DNA from 2 places in the Intrasporangium zincisolvens genome. Region 1 is predicted to be linked to the other one. Evidence: predicted binding sites of a transcription regulator. Region 1 holds the regulator's gene; the other holds the start of a gene.
The links. Region 1 encodes HspR, which represses chaperone genes until heat shock. Its sites were predicted from a motif close to AAGTTGAGTCNNNNNGACTCAACTT; they were not measured.
Positions count from the first base shown of each region.

Region 2: the regulator HspR is predicted to act here: its motif matches at 2,284-2,308, upstream of RY076_RS11265 (ATP-dependent Clp protease ATP-binding subunit).

Region 1 covers NZ_JAWIIL010000001.1:904,650-911,621, forward strand. The annotation lists gene RY076_RS04090 (DnaJ C-terminal domain-containing protein) at 1-1,002, shown strand, start outside; gene RY076_RS04095 (heat shock protein transcriptional repressor HspR) at 1,050-1,502, shown strand; gene RY076_RS04100 (ATP-binding protein) at 1,606-4,761, shown strand; gene RY076_RS04105 (ribonuclease E inhibitor RraB) at 4,809-5,108, shown strand; gene RY076_RS04110 (DivIVA domain-containing protein) at 5,169-5,585, opposite strand; gene clpB (ATP-dependent chaperone ClpB) at 5,738-6,972, shown strand, end outside.
Region 2 covers NZ_JAWIIL010000003.1:602,198-609,169, forward strand. The annotation lists gene RY076_RS11265 (ATP-dependent Clp protease ATP-binding subunit) at 1-2,184, opposite strand, end outside; gene RY076_RS11270 (hypothetical protein) at 2,482-3,285, opposite strand; gene RY076_RS11275 (nucleoside deaminase) at 3,629-4,138, opposite strand; gene RY076_RS11280 (SAM-dependent methyltransferase) at 4,135-4,887, opposite strand; gene RY076_RS11285 (alpha-hydroxy-acid oxidizing protein) at 4,956-6,251, opposite strand; gene RY076_RS11290 (maleylpyruvate isomerase N-terminal domain-containing protein) at 6,270-6,972, opposite strand, start outside.

The sequences.
Region 1 (6,972 bases):
TTCTACGCGACCCTCGGCGTCGCCCAGGATGCCGACGCGGCCGCGATCAAGAAGGCCTACCGCAAGCTCGCCCGCGACCTGCACCCCGACCACAACGTCGGCGACACCGGGGCCGAGGAGCGCTTCAAGGAGATCGGCGAGGCCTATGCGGTCCTGTCCGACCCCGAGCAGCGCCGCGAGTACGACGCGATCCGCGCCATGTCGCACGGGGGCGCCCGCTTCACCGCGGGCGGCCCCGGCGGCGGTGGCGCCGGGTTCGAGGACATCTTCTCGGCGTTCGGCGGTGCAGCCGGTCCCGGCGGCACCCGCGTCCGCTTCGGCGGGGGCGGTGCCGGTGCCGGCCAGCCGAACCTCGAGGACATCCTCGGGCAGATGTTCGGCGGGGGTGGCCCGGGCGGTGCCGGCGGCTTCGGCCAGCAGTACGGCGGCTACGGCTCGACGGCCGGCCCGCGGCCCGGCGCCGACGTTCAGGCCTCGACGAGCATCGGCTTCCGCGACGCCGTCGAGGGCTCGACGGTGACGCTCGGCTCGCCCGACCTCGGCCGCATCAACGCGCGGATCCCCGCCGGTGTCAAGGACGGCCAGAAGATCCGCCTCCGCGGCAAGGGCCGCCAGGGCGAGGCCGGCGGCCCCGCCGGCGACCTCATCCTCACCGTGACCGTCGAGAAGCACCCGGTCTTCGGGCGCGACGGCGACAACCTCACCGTCGACCTCCCCGTCACCTTCGCCGAGGCCGCACTCGGGGCCACCGTCGCGGTGCCGACCCTCGACGGCGGGCAGGTCAAGGTGCGCATCGCGGCCGGCACACCGAGCGGACGCGTCCTGCGCGTCAAGGGCCGTGGCGTCCACCGCGGCGAGCACACCGGCGACCTCCTCGCCAAGGTGCAGGTCGTCGTGCCGCAGCGACTCACCGACGAGGCCCGCGCCGCGATCGAGACGATGGCCGCGGCCGAGGACGACCAGGACCCCCGGGCCGACCTCTTCCGCCGGGCCCGGGCCTGACGCCGGGCGGCCCACCCAGAGTCAGGACGAGGGAAGGAGTGGTGAGGATGGCACGCAGGAGCGCACGCCCCGCAGGGCACGACGACGACGCGCCCGTCTTCGTCATCTCCGTAGCTGCCGAGCTGGCCGGGATGCACGCGCAGACGCTGCGCCAGTACGACCGCCTCGGGCTCGTGACGCCGTCGCGGACCCGGGGCGGCGGGCGTCGCTACAGCACCCGCGACGTCGAGCTGCTCCGCGAGGTGCAGCGCCTCTCGCACGAGGGTGTGTCGCTCGTCGGCATCCAGCGCATCCTCGACCTCGAGAACCACGTGACCGCGCTGCAGTCCAGGGTCGAGGAGCTCGCGGCCGACCTCGAGCGCACCCAGGCGGCCCTGCACGCGAGCACGCGGTTCTTCGCGGTCGGCCCGCGCGGCGAGGCGGTCCCGATGCGGCCCGGGCAGCGCCCGCCGCGCACGGCCGCCTCGCAGGCGCTCGTCGTCTGGCGTCCCGAGCACTGACGCGTACCGCACCGTTTGGCAAGCCCCCGGTGAGGTGCAAGGATTGCCGGGCCTCCAGCCACGCGGGCACTGGCTGTGCCATGCCCAGGTGGAGGATCTTCTCTTGTCCCACCCGCTCGACCCGACGACGTCGTACGGTGTTCCCGACCCTGCCGGAGCCGGCGAGACGTGGGAGCAGATGCCGAGGCTCGTGCTGCCCGAGACTGATCTCGGGCGTCTGTTCGCCACCGTTGACTGGGCGGCGACCGGGCTCGGCCCCGTGGACACGTGGCCGGCCGAGCTCGTCAGCGTGGTCAACGCGGCGCTCTGGCAGCGGTTCCCCATCCTCGTGTGCTGGGGTCCGGAGCTGCTCATGCTCTACAACGACGCCTACCGGGTCCTGCTCGGCGAGGAGAAGCACCCGGCGGCCCTGGGCCTGCCGGTGCGCGACGTGTGGCCCGAGGTGTGGGACGTCATCGAGCCGCGATTCACCGAGGTGACGACGACGCGCCAGCCGTCGTGGGACGAGGACCAGCTGCTCGTCGTCGATCGCAACGGCTTCCTCGAGGAGGCCTACTTCACGTGGTCCTACAGCGTCGTCACCGGCGCCGAGGGTGAGGTCGCCGGGATCCTCGACATCTCGACCGAGACGACGAGCAAGGTGCTGGCCGAGCGCCGCGCCTCGATCGTGTCGCGGCTCGGCGCCGCCCTCGGCGGCGCCGCCACGCTCGAGGACGTCGAGCGGCTGGCGCTCGGGATCATGCGCGAGAACGTCAACGACCACGCGTCGGTCGACCTCGTCGTGGGCGCCCGCGGTGAGGCCGACGCGGCGAGCGGCCCGAGCCACCACGTGCACGTCGTGCCGGTCGTCGAGCCCGGGCGCGACGAGGCCAGCGCGTCGCTCGTCGTCACCGCCAACCTGCGACGCCCGTGGGACGAGCAGCTGCAGGCCTACGTCGAGCTGTGCGCGTCGCACGTGGCCGCCGCCCTCGCCGGGGTGCGCCGCCTCGACGACGAGCGGCAACGGGTCGAGGCCCTCGCCGAGCTCGACGCCGCCAAGAGCGCCTTCTTCACCAACATCAGCCACGAGCTGCGCACCCCGCTGACGCTCATCGCCGGTCCCGTCGAGGACGCCCTCGACGTACCGGACCTCGACCCGGCCGTGCGGCGCCACCTCGAGCTCGTCGGCCGCAACGCCGAGCGGCTGAGGGTCCTCGTCGACCAGCTGCTCGACCTCACCCGCATCGACGCCGGACGTGTCGAGCCGCACGTCGTCGAGACCGACGTCGCCGAGCTCGTGCGCGGCCTCGCCGCCAGCTTCCGCCCCGCGGTGCACCGCGTCGGGCTCACCTTCGCCACCGACGTGCCCGACCTCGGCCGTCCCGCCTGGGTCGACCGCGACATGGTCGAGCGGATCGTGCTCAACCTGCTGTCCAACGCCCTGAAGTACACGCCCGCCGGCGGGGTCGAGGTGACCCTCCACGCGATGGAGGACGGCTTCGAGGTACTCGTCACCGACTCCGGGATCGGCATCCCGGCGGCCGACCTCGCGTCGGTGTTCGAGCGGTTCCGCCAGCTGCCGCGCACCGACGGCGCGCGCTCCCGGGAGGGCGCCGGCATCGGCCTCTTCCTCGTGCGCCAGCTCGCCGAGCTGCAGGGCGGCCACGCCTGGGTCGACTCGGTCGAGGGCATGGGCAGCACGTTCGGCGTCCGCCTCCCGTGGGGCCGGCCCGCCGTGGGTGTCGAGCCGGCGAGCCCGTCGATCACGCCGCGCGCCGTCGAGTCCTTCCTCGTCGAAGCCCACGGTTGGGACGCCGGGGCCGACGCGCCCCTCGACGACGCCATCCTGGCCGCCCTGCCGGCCGAGCCCGGCGTCGCGCCGGTGGACGGCGCCGAGGCGCAGCCCGACGAGCGTCCCCTGCTGCTGCTCGCCGAGGACAACGGCGACATGCGCGCCTACCTCGCGGAGGCCCTCGCCGACCGGTACGAGGTGGTCACCGCCCGCGACGGCGTCGAGGCCCTGAAGGCGGCGCGGTCACGCCGGCCCGACCTCGTCCTCGCCGACGTCATGATGCCGCGGCTCGACGGCCTCGGCCTGCTGCAGGCGCTGCGCGACGACGACGTGCTCGCCGACCTCCCCGTGGTCATGCTGACCGCGCGGGCCGGCGACGAGGCCAGCGTCACCGGCCTCGTCCGCGGCGCGGACGACTACGTCGCCAAGCCGTTCGAGATGCGTCACCTGCGGGCTCGCCTGTCCGCCAACCTCGCCCGGTCCCGAGAGCGCGCCCGCGACGCCGCGTGGCGCCGCGCCGTCGTCGCCTCGCTGCACGAGCCGCTGGCCGTGTTCGAGCCCGGTGGGCGGGTCGTCTCGCTCAACGAGGCCTTCACCCGCACCTACGGCTGGAGCCTCGAGAACGGCCCCATCGAGCTGCCCCACCCGTGGAGCGTCGAGGGCGCGACGGCGGCCGCCGGTCGCGTCGAGCGCATCCTCGCCTCGAGCGGGACCGTCGAGGAGTCGCTGTCGATCGCCCGCAGCGACGGCAGCCGTGCCCAGGTGTCGATCACGTCGTCGGTCATCCCGGCGAGCGGCACGCACCCGGCCCTCGTCGTCAGCGTCGTGCGCGACACGACCCTGCAGCACGAGGCCGAGCAGCGCCGGGCCCGCGCCGCCGCCCTCGTCTCCGAGCTGCGCTCGGCCGAGGACCTCGAGACGGTCGTGTCCGCGGTCGTCACGGGCTTCAGCGTCCTCTTCGACGGCATCGCGACGCTCCAGCTTCCGGGTCGCTCCGACACCGAGCGGCTCTACTTCAAGCCACAGGGGCCGACGCCCGCCGCCGAGCTGCACCCGCTGACCAAGGCGGTGCTCACGACCGGGGCACTGCCGGGCGGGCAGGACGCGCGCGACGAGGCGGCGCCGGGCATCCTCTTCGAGCCGGCCGGGCCCGACTCGCCGGTGCGGGTCTGGGTGCGCTTCCGGGCGCCGCGCGCGGTGTCGGCCGACGAGCGGATCGCCGGCGACCTCATCGCCCAGCTGCTCGCCCAGGCCGTCGACCGGGTCGCGGCGCGGCAGGACCGCGACACCAAGGAGGCCCAGCTGCGCCAGGCCATCGAGAGCCACCGCCTCATCGGCCACGCCGTCGGCGTGCTCATCGAGCGGCACCGGATCACCTCGGTCCAGGGCTTCGAGATGCTGCGCCAGTCCTCGCTCAACCGCAACATCAAGCTGCGCGAGCTGGCCCAGCGCGTCGTCGAGACGGGCCTCGACCCCGTCGACGCCTGACGCCTGACGCGTGACGCCGCGCGCCGGCTCGTCCGTACACTCGCGCCGTGGAGCACGTGGATCCCTACGCGTCCGATGTGTCCGACGAGCACGACGAGCACGACGGGCTCGAGCACCTCGTCGTGCTGCCCGAGCGCGACGCCGCCGAGGAGGTCGCCGAGCAGCTCGCGGCCGAGGGCCTGACGCAGGTGCGCGTCGTGCGCGAGGCGCTGGCCGGCGAGGACGACTCCGAGGACCACGAGTGGGCGGTCCACGTGCGCACGCCCGACGACCCGGTCTGGGTCGAGCGGCTCACGCAGCTCGCGCAGGCCCACGACGGCTGGTACGACCCCGACCCGGACGCCTGACCTCGGCCCCGTCTGACCCGACCTCGGAGACGGCGCCTGACCCGACGCCTGAGACGCGCCTCAGTCGCCGCGCACGGCGCGGGCGAGGCGCCCGAGGAGCCCGGGCTTGGGCTCGATCAACGCCGACGGGAGGTCGCCCGACTCCGACGTGTGCGACGCGTCGGAGCCGTCCCACGCGTCCGAGGAGGCCGCAGCCGGCACGCTCCCGGCGACGCCGCTCGCGGCGCCCAGCGACTCGACGACGTGCAGGAGGGCGTCGTCGACGTCGACCATGTCGTAGCCGCGGCGGAACGACGTCGTCGTGAAGCGGGCACCGTCGACCGACGCCGCCACGGCCCCGGCGGGCTCGTCGGAGCGCAGTCGCGCCACGACGCGCTCGAGGAAGTCGTCGACCTCGCGCTCGTCGTAGCCGGGTCGCATCTGGGTGGTTCGGAAGCGCGCTCGGCGCAGCTCGTCGGCAAGGGTCCCGCGGTCCATGCCCCGAGCGTAGGGTCGGAGGCGGCAGGCGGAGACCCGAGTGTCGTCCGGCTGGTCCACGCGCGCACGAACTTGAGCGGAATACACTCAACTGTGTCGCAGTTGTCCCCAGTGAACCGACCGCTTCATCCCCGCACGTCACAGGAGAACGCATGGACCTACAGCTGACCAACAAGGCTCAGGAGGCCTTCGCCCAGGCCGCGACCACCGCGACCGGCAAGCACCACCCGAACATCGAGCCGGCACACCTGCTGCTCGCGTTGGCAGCCCAGTCCGGCACCACGACCCCCGCGCTGCTCACGGCCGGGGGCTCGTCCGTGGCCGCCGCCACCACCGCCGCCGAGAAGGCCATGGCCGCCATGCCGCAGGTCACCGGCGGTACCCAGCAGCCGCCGCTCGCCCCGGCCATGGGGCGGCTGCTGAGCCAGGCCCAGCAGTACATGACCGCCATGGGCGACACCTTCGTCTCCACCGACCACCTCCTGCTCGCCATCGCGCGCACCGGGCAGTTCGGACTCGACGCGGACGCGATCGAGAAGGCGATCCCCGAGCTGCGCGGCGGCCGCCCGGTCACCTCCGACAACCCCGAGGGCACCTTCGAGGCCCTCGCGAAGTACGGAACCGACCTCACGGCCCGGGCCCGCGAGGGAAAGCTCGACCCGGTCATCGGCCGCGACGCCGAGATCCGCCGCGTCGTGCAGGTGCTGAGCCGCCGTACGAAGAACAACCCCGTCCTCATCGGCGAGCCGGGCGTCGGCAAGACCGCCGTCGTCGAGGGCCTGGCCCAGCGCATCGTCGAGGGCGACGTGCCCGAGAGCCTGCGCGACAAGACGCTCTACAGCCTCGACCTCGGCGCCATGCTCGCCGGCGCGAAGTACCGCGGCGAGTTCGAGGAGCGGCTCAAGGCCGTCCTCGAGGAGATCCAGGGCAGCGACGGCCAGATCGTCACGTTCATCGACGAGATCCACACCGTCGTCGGGGCGGGCGCCGGCGGTGAGGGCGCCATGGACGCCGGCAACATGCTCAAGCCGATGCTGGCCCGCGGCGAGCTGCGCCTCGTCGGCGCGACGACGCTCGACGAGTACCGCCAGCACATCGAGAAGGACGCCGCGCTCGAGCGACGCTTCCAGCAGGTCTTCGTCGGCGAGCCGTCGGTCGAGGACACCATCGCGATCCTCCGCGGCCTCAAGGAGCGCTACGAGGCCCACCACAAGGTGACGATCGCCGACTCCGCGCTCGTCGCGGCCGCATCGCTGTCCGACCGCTACATCAGCGGCCGCCAGCTGCCCGACAAGGCGATCGACCTCATCGACGAGGCTGCCTCGCGGCTGCGCATGGAGATCGACAGCAGCCCCGTCGAGATCGACGAGCTGCGCCGTGCCGTCGA
Region 2 (6,972 bases), on a different contig from region 1:
CTCGTCCTTGTTGAGGTGCGGGAACACGATGGTGTCGTCGACGCGGTTGAGGAACTCGGGTCGGAAGTGCTGCTTGAGCTCGTCGGTGACCTTCGCCTTCATCCGCTCGTAGTCCGAACGGCTGTCGGGCCCGGCCGAGAAGCCCATGTTGGCCTTGGAGATGTCCCTCGTGCCGAGGTTGGTCGTCATGATGATGACGGTGTTCTTGAAGTCGACCATCCGACCCTGCGAGTCGGTGAGGCGGCCGTCCTCGAGCACCTGCAGCAGCGAGTTGAAGATCTCCGGGTGGGCCTTCTCGACCTCGTCGAAGAGCACGACGGAGAACGGCTTGCGGCGCACCTTCTCGGTGAGCTGGCCGCCCTCCTCGTAGCCGACGTAGCCGGGGGGCGAGCCGAACAGGCGGCTCACCGTGTGCTTCTCCGAGTACTCGGACATGTCGAGCTGGATCAGGGCGTCCTCGCTGCCGAAGAGGAACTCGGCGAGCGTCTTGGCCAGCTCGGTCTTACCGACGCCGGTGGGGCCGGCGAAGATGAACGAGCCACCGGGACGACGCGGGTCCTTCAGGCCCGCACGCGTGCGGCGGATCGCCTGGGACAGCGCCTTGACGGCGTCGTCCATGCCGACGATGCGCTTGTGCAGCTCGTCCTCCATGTGGAGCAGTCGGCTCGACTCCTCCTCGGTCAGCTTGAAGACCGGGATGCCGGTGCTGGCGGCCAGGACCTCGGCGATGAGCTCCTCGTCGACCTCGGCCACGACGTCCATGTCGCCGGACTTCCACTGCGCCTCGCGCTCGGCCTTCTCCTGGCGCAGGCGCTTCTCGTCGTCGCGGACACGGGCCGCGCGCTCGAAGTCCTGGCCGTCGATGGCCGACTCCTTCTCGCGGACCAGCGCGGCGATCTTCTCGTCGAAGTCACGCAGGTCCGGCGGCGCCGTCATCCGGCGGATGCGCAGTCGCGCGCCCGCCTCGTCGATGAGGTCGATCGCCTTGTCCGGGAGGAAGCGGTCGTTGATGTACCGGTCGGCCATGTTGGCCGCGGCGACGAGGGCGCCGTCGGTGATCGTGACCCGGTGGTGGGCCTCGTAGCGGTCGCGCAGACCCTTGAGGATCTCGATGGCGTGCGGCAGCGTCGGCTCCTGCACCTGGATCGGCTGGAAGCGCCGCTCGAGGGCCGAGTCCTTCTCGATGTGCTTGCGGTACTCGTCGAGCGTCGTCGCGCCGATCGTCTGCAGCTCGCCGCGGGCCAGCATCGGCTTGAGGATGCTCGCCGCGTCGATCGCGCCCTCGGCGGCACCCGCACCGACGAGCGTGTGGATCTCGTCGATGAAGATGATGATGTCGCCGCGAGTGCGGATCTCCTTGAGGACCTTCTTCAGCCGCTCCTCGAAGTCACCGCGGTAGCGGCTGCCGGCCACGAGCGAGCCGAGGTCGAGGGTGTAGAGCTGCTTGTCCTTGAGCGTCTCGGGCACCTCGCCCTTGACGATGTCCTGGGCCAGACCCTCGACGACGGCGGTTTTGCCGACGCCGGGCTCGCCGATGAGGACGGGGTTGTTCTTGGTGCGGCGGGACAGCACCTGCATGACCCGCTCGATCTCCTTCTCGCGCCCGATGACCGGGTCGAGCTTGCCCTCGCGGGCGGCCTGCGTGAGGTTGCGGCCGAACTGGTCGAGCACGAGCGACCCCGCCGGGGTGCCCTCGCCCTGGGCCTGGCCGACGCCGGCTCCGGCCTTCTCGCTGCCCTGGCCACCCTGGTAGCCCGACAGGAGCTGGATGACCTGCTGGCGCACCTTGTTCAGCTCGGCACCGAGCTTGACGAGCACCTGCGCGGCAACGCCCTCGCCCTCACGGATGAGGCCGAGGAGGATGTGCTCGGTGCCGATGTAGCTGTGGCCGAGCTGGAGGGCCTCGCGCAGCGAGTACTCGAGGACCTTCTTGGCGCGGGGCGTGAAGGGGATGTGGCCGGTGGGGGCCTGCTGCCCCTGGCCGATGATCTCCTGGACCTGGGCCCGGACCGCTTCGAGCGAGATGTCGAGCGACTCGAGGGCCTTCGCGGCGACGCCTTCGCCTTCGTGGATCAGACCCAGGAGGATGTGCTCGGTCCCGATGTAGTTGTGGTTGAGCAGGCGTGCTTCCTCCTGCGCGAGGACAACCACCCTCCGGGCCCTGTCGGTGAACCGTTCGAACATGTTCTTCTCCTGACTGATCGAGAGACATCTCGATGCTATCCGTGCCCGCTGTCGGCGAGCACAACCCGACCAACGCGGCGGCGTCGGGTCCTGTTCCCCATCCTGAGTCGGTTGCGCTCAGGTTCGGCCTCTGTTCGCCGTGGGCGAAACGCTGTCCACCCCTCGGCGCCTTGCCTCCGTCCTTCCCGGCTTCTTCTCGCCGTCAACAGCGCAACCGCGCCACGGCGCAGTTTCGACCGGATACGGAACCGATCCGATGCTGCAACCGCGCCATGGCGCACTTTCCCTCGCTGGCGGTCAGGCAGGAACGGCGAGATCACCGGGCCGGCTCGGGAAGTGCCGACGCCACTCGTCGCGAAGTGGAGGCACCGGCATCCCCACCGACCGCATCGCCTTCACCACGCGCACCAACGTCTGTGCGGGGGTTGAGTAGATGTCCCTCGAGATGATGACGAGACGACGGATCCGCTCGTCATCGAGGACCTCATCGCGGCCGATGTCACCCAGCCACTGCTCATCCGACTCCGCATGCTGCCGACCGTCGTACTCGATGATGAGCCGATAGGGCAGATACGAGAGGTCGTAGCGCCGCAGGAGCCGGCCGTCGGCGTCGTGCACCCGGTGGTCCACTTCGGGCTCCGGCAGCCCGGCGAAAACGATGAGCAGACGAACCCGGCTCTCCATGGGCGAGTCCACGCGAGCCCGCACGAGGGACGCGGCCCGTCGAGCCAGCCGCGAGTACGGCCCGCTGTGGTGGCGGGCGCTCTCGACCAGCTCGGCCTCGGTGGTTCGGCCGGCCCGGACCAGCGAGTCTCCGAGCACGACAAGGTCGACGAGATCGAGAAGCTGCGCCAGGTCGAGGAATGTCTGTACCGGGCTCGTCAGCCGCAGGCCGCGAAGAGCCACGACGCGCTGTCCGGCCTTCGTCCGGTGAGCGGCGATGCCGACGCGTCGGGTGCGGTTGCGCGGACTGCACACGTGGACGTCGGGGTCGTCGGGCACGACGCCGCCCCACAGCAATGCAGCGGTGTGGTGCGATACGAAGCTGGCCGGGGTGACGACCGAGAGGGCAGCCGCGGCTCGCGCCTTCACGGTGGGCACCGACCCACGCTCGAGGTGCACACCCCGGAAGACGGCCCGGTGGCTGCGCCTCAGGGACGCGTCGGTGAGGCCTGCCTCCAGCGCGTCGGCCCGTCGGATGGGAGCCGGTTGCTCGTGTGAGTTCGTCATGACCCCGACCCTGCATGCGCTTGCCATGCGTCTGCCGACGCTCTCCACAGGCGCCCAGGCAGCGCGCCGTGGCGCGGTTCCGACGTGGAGCGGTCCCCGAGCCGGTCGGCAACCGCGCCATGGCGCACTTACCGCGCGGATCGCATCCGATCAGACGCAGGAAGTGCGCCATGGCGCAGTTGCTGCCGCCGCACGAGTGGGGTGGGCGGACGCGTCAGGCGGGTGGGCGGCGGCGGGCAAACCGCTGGTGCAGGTTGCGCACCTCGTCCTCGAGCTCGGGCGCGGGGCCGGCGACGACGGCGTCCGGCACGACGTCGATGATGGCGAGGGCGCGCACCGGCGAGGGCGGCACGCCCCACGACGCCCGCCAGCGGCCCAGCCGATCGCTGCTGACGGCATAGACGATCCGACCCAGGCCCACCCAGCCGTGCGCGGCCGAGCACATCGCGCAGTGCTCGCCCGAGGTGTAGACCGTGGCCGCGGCGCGTTCCGACGCGGTGAGCCGGGCGCCGGCCCAGCGGGCGATGGCGAGCTCGGGGTGCTGCGTCTCGTCCATCTCGATGACGTGGTTGTGGTCCTCGAAGAGCACCCCGCCGTCCGCCGACACGAGCACCGAGCCGAACGGCTCGTCGCCGCGCTCGAGGGCCAGCCGCGCCAGCTCGACCGCCCGGCGCAGGTGGACGAGGTCGGCCTCGGTGACGCGTGTGGCGTCGGTGCTGCTCATGCGACCCTCCCGGTGACTAGTGCGAACGTGACGAAGGCGCCGCCGTCGGCCTCGAGCATCTGCTGCACCGGCGAGGTGGCCTGGCCCTTGAGCTCGTTGACCGCCCGCTCCCAGAGCAGCCAGTTCGCGCAGCCCTCCGGCTGGCTCCGCGCCGTGACGGAGGCGAAGGCGCGGCTGAAGTCCCACTGGCTGCGCAGCCACTCGGCGGTGTGCCAGGCGGCCGTCTCGGCGCCGACGACCTTGTCGACGTGGTCGGGGATCTCGCCGAGCTCGCGCACCTCGGTGGTCAGCGCCGGCGTCGCCACGCCGAGCTGGCCGCCCGGGCGCAGGAACTTGGCGACGTAGGGCGGGTAGTGGTCGCCGGTGCCGAAGTACTCCCACGCGTCGATGCTGATGATCGCGTCGAAGGCGCCCCGGCCGAAGGGCAGCTGGTGGGCGTCGACCCGCACCGGCAGGACGCGGTCGGCCACGCCCTCCTTGTCGAAGACGGCGGCGGCCTCGCTCGGGTCGACCCAGAGGTCGGCGGCCACGACCTGGACCCCGTACTCCTTGGCGAGGAACACCGACGTCGCCCCGAGACCGGACCCGAGGTCGAGCACGCGCATGCCGGGGCGCAGGTCGAGGTCGGCCGCGAGGTCCTCGAGCAGCCAGAGCGGGTGCGGGCCCATGTCGAGGTCGACGAGCCACATGGCGTCGTACTTCGACGACTTGGGGAAGGCGTCCTTCGTGAGGTGGTCCAGCGCAGGCATGCCCCGATCCTCCCTGTCGCGGGTCGCGGCGTCGACCGAGATCCACTGTGCGAGCGGGCGACGCGAGGTCAGGTGACGCGCACGAGGTCGTCGGGCGTCAGCGCGGCGACCGACGTCCGCCCCGTGAGCGCCAGCTGGAGGTCGAGCTCCGCGCGCAAGTTGCGGAGCACCTCGGCGACGCCGGTCGCGCCGGCCAGTGCCAGCCCGTACACGTGCGGACGGCCGACGCCGACCGCGCTGGCTCCCAGGGCGAGGGCGACGAAAGCATCTGCGCCGCAACGGATCCCGCTGTCGAAAACGATCGGTATCGCGGACCCTGCACCTCGGACGGCGTCGACGACACCCGGCAGCGCGTCGAGCGCCGCCACCGACCGGTCGACCTGCCGCCCGCCGTGGTTGGAGACCCAGAGGCCGTCGACGCCCTCGTCGACCGCGCGCAGGGCGTCCTCGGGGTGCAGCACGCCCTTGAGCACGACGGGCATCGTCGTCAGTGCGCGCAGCCGGGGCAGGTCCTCCCACGTCAGGGACGCCCGGCTGAAGACGTCGAGGAACACCTCGACCGCGGCCCGCGGCTCGGCCGAGGTGAGGTTGCGACGCGTGTCGCCGGGGTGGTTGCGGCTCATCGACACCAGCGTCGACACCGCCGCCGGTGTGGGGCGCGGGCGCTCCTGTGCGCCAGCGGATTCCGCGGCCGCGATGCGCTCCGCGACGAGCCGACGGAAGACCGGGTCGGACGTGTACTGCGCGATCCCCTCGCCGCGTGCGAACGGCAGGTGCCCGAGGTCGAGGTCGCGCGGGCGCCAGCCGAGGTAGGCGGTGTCGAGGGTGACGACGAGCGCCTCGCTGCCGCAGGCCTCGGCGCGTGACACGAGGCTCTCGACGAGGTCGTCGTCGCTGCTCCAGTACAGCTGGTACCAGTGGCCCGTGCCGCCGAGCTCGCGCGCGACGTCCTCCATCGGCACCGACGCCTGGGTGCTCAGCACCGGCGTCACGCCTTGGGCCCGCGCACCTCGGGCGACGGCGAGGTCGGCGTCGGCGTGCGCCATCGACAGCACGCCGATGGGGGAGACGACGAAGGGCGACGGGTGGCGGCGTCCGAACAGCTCGACGGACTGGTCGCGCTCGCGGGTGTCGACGAGCATGCGGGGCACCACCTGCCAACGGTCGAAGGCCTCACGGTTGGCGCGCGCGGTGGCCTCGGACCCGGCCGACCCTGCGACGTAGGCGAACCCGCGCCTCGACATGACGCGTCGGGCGGCCTCCTCCAGCTGCGTGCCGTCGGTGGTGACCTCGGGCCGTCGCCCGAAGGCGCCTGCCCGGTAGATCGCCGACTGCACCCCTCGGCCGAGCCCTGTCTCAGGCATCGGGCGTCCTCCTCACGTTCACCACGCCACCGAAACCGTGTCACGCCACCAGCGCTCGAGCGCGTCGACGGGCTCGGCGTCGGTGCGGCTCCACAGCCGCAGGAACAGCTCGACGGCGCCTCCGATCCAGGCCACGTCGGCGCCCGCGTCCAGCGCCTCGACGTCGGTGAGGCGGGTCGTCGTCGCCGGGCGGTCGGGGGCGAGGTCGAGCAGCCAGGCGAGCGACGCGTCGTCGGGCCGCACGAGCACGCGCGCGGCCCGTTGCGGCTGGGCGCCCTGCTTGCGCCGCGGCACGAAGCCGGCGAGCAGCTCGTCGATGCCGTCCGCGGCCAGGCGCGGGCGCAGCCACGTCTCGTCGGCGCGGGGCGCCCGGCCGAGGCGGGCCGCCATGGCGTCGACGGCGTGCACCGACGTCTCGAAGCACTGCCGCCGCGTCCAGAAGAGGCGGGGTGCGGGCGCGTCGTGCAGGAAGGTGAGCGCGTCGAGGTCGTCGGGTGCGTCGGCCAGGGCCTGCAGCAGGCCGGTGGCGCCCTCGTCGAACCACTCGAGCACGTCGACCGCGGCCCGCCCCTCGGCCTCGAACCGCTCAGGGTCCTGCTCCGGGGCGCCGCGCACGTGGCTCGTGGCCCAGCGGTGCACCATCCCCTGGTGGGTCACGAGGTCGAGCACCGTCCAGCCGGGGCACGTGGGCACCGACGCGTCGAGGCCGGCCGAGCCGGCG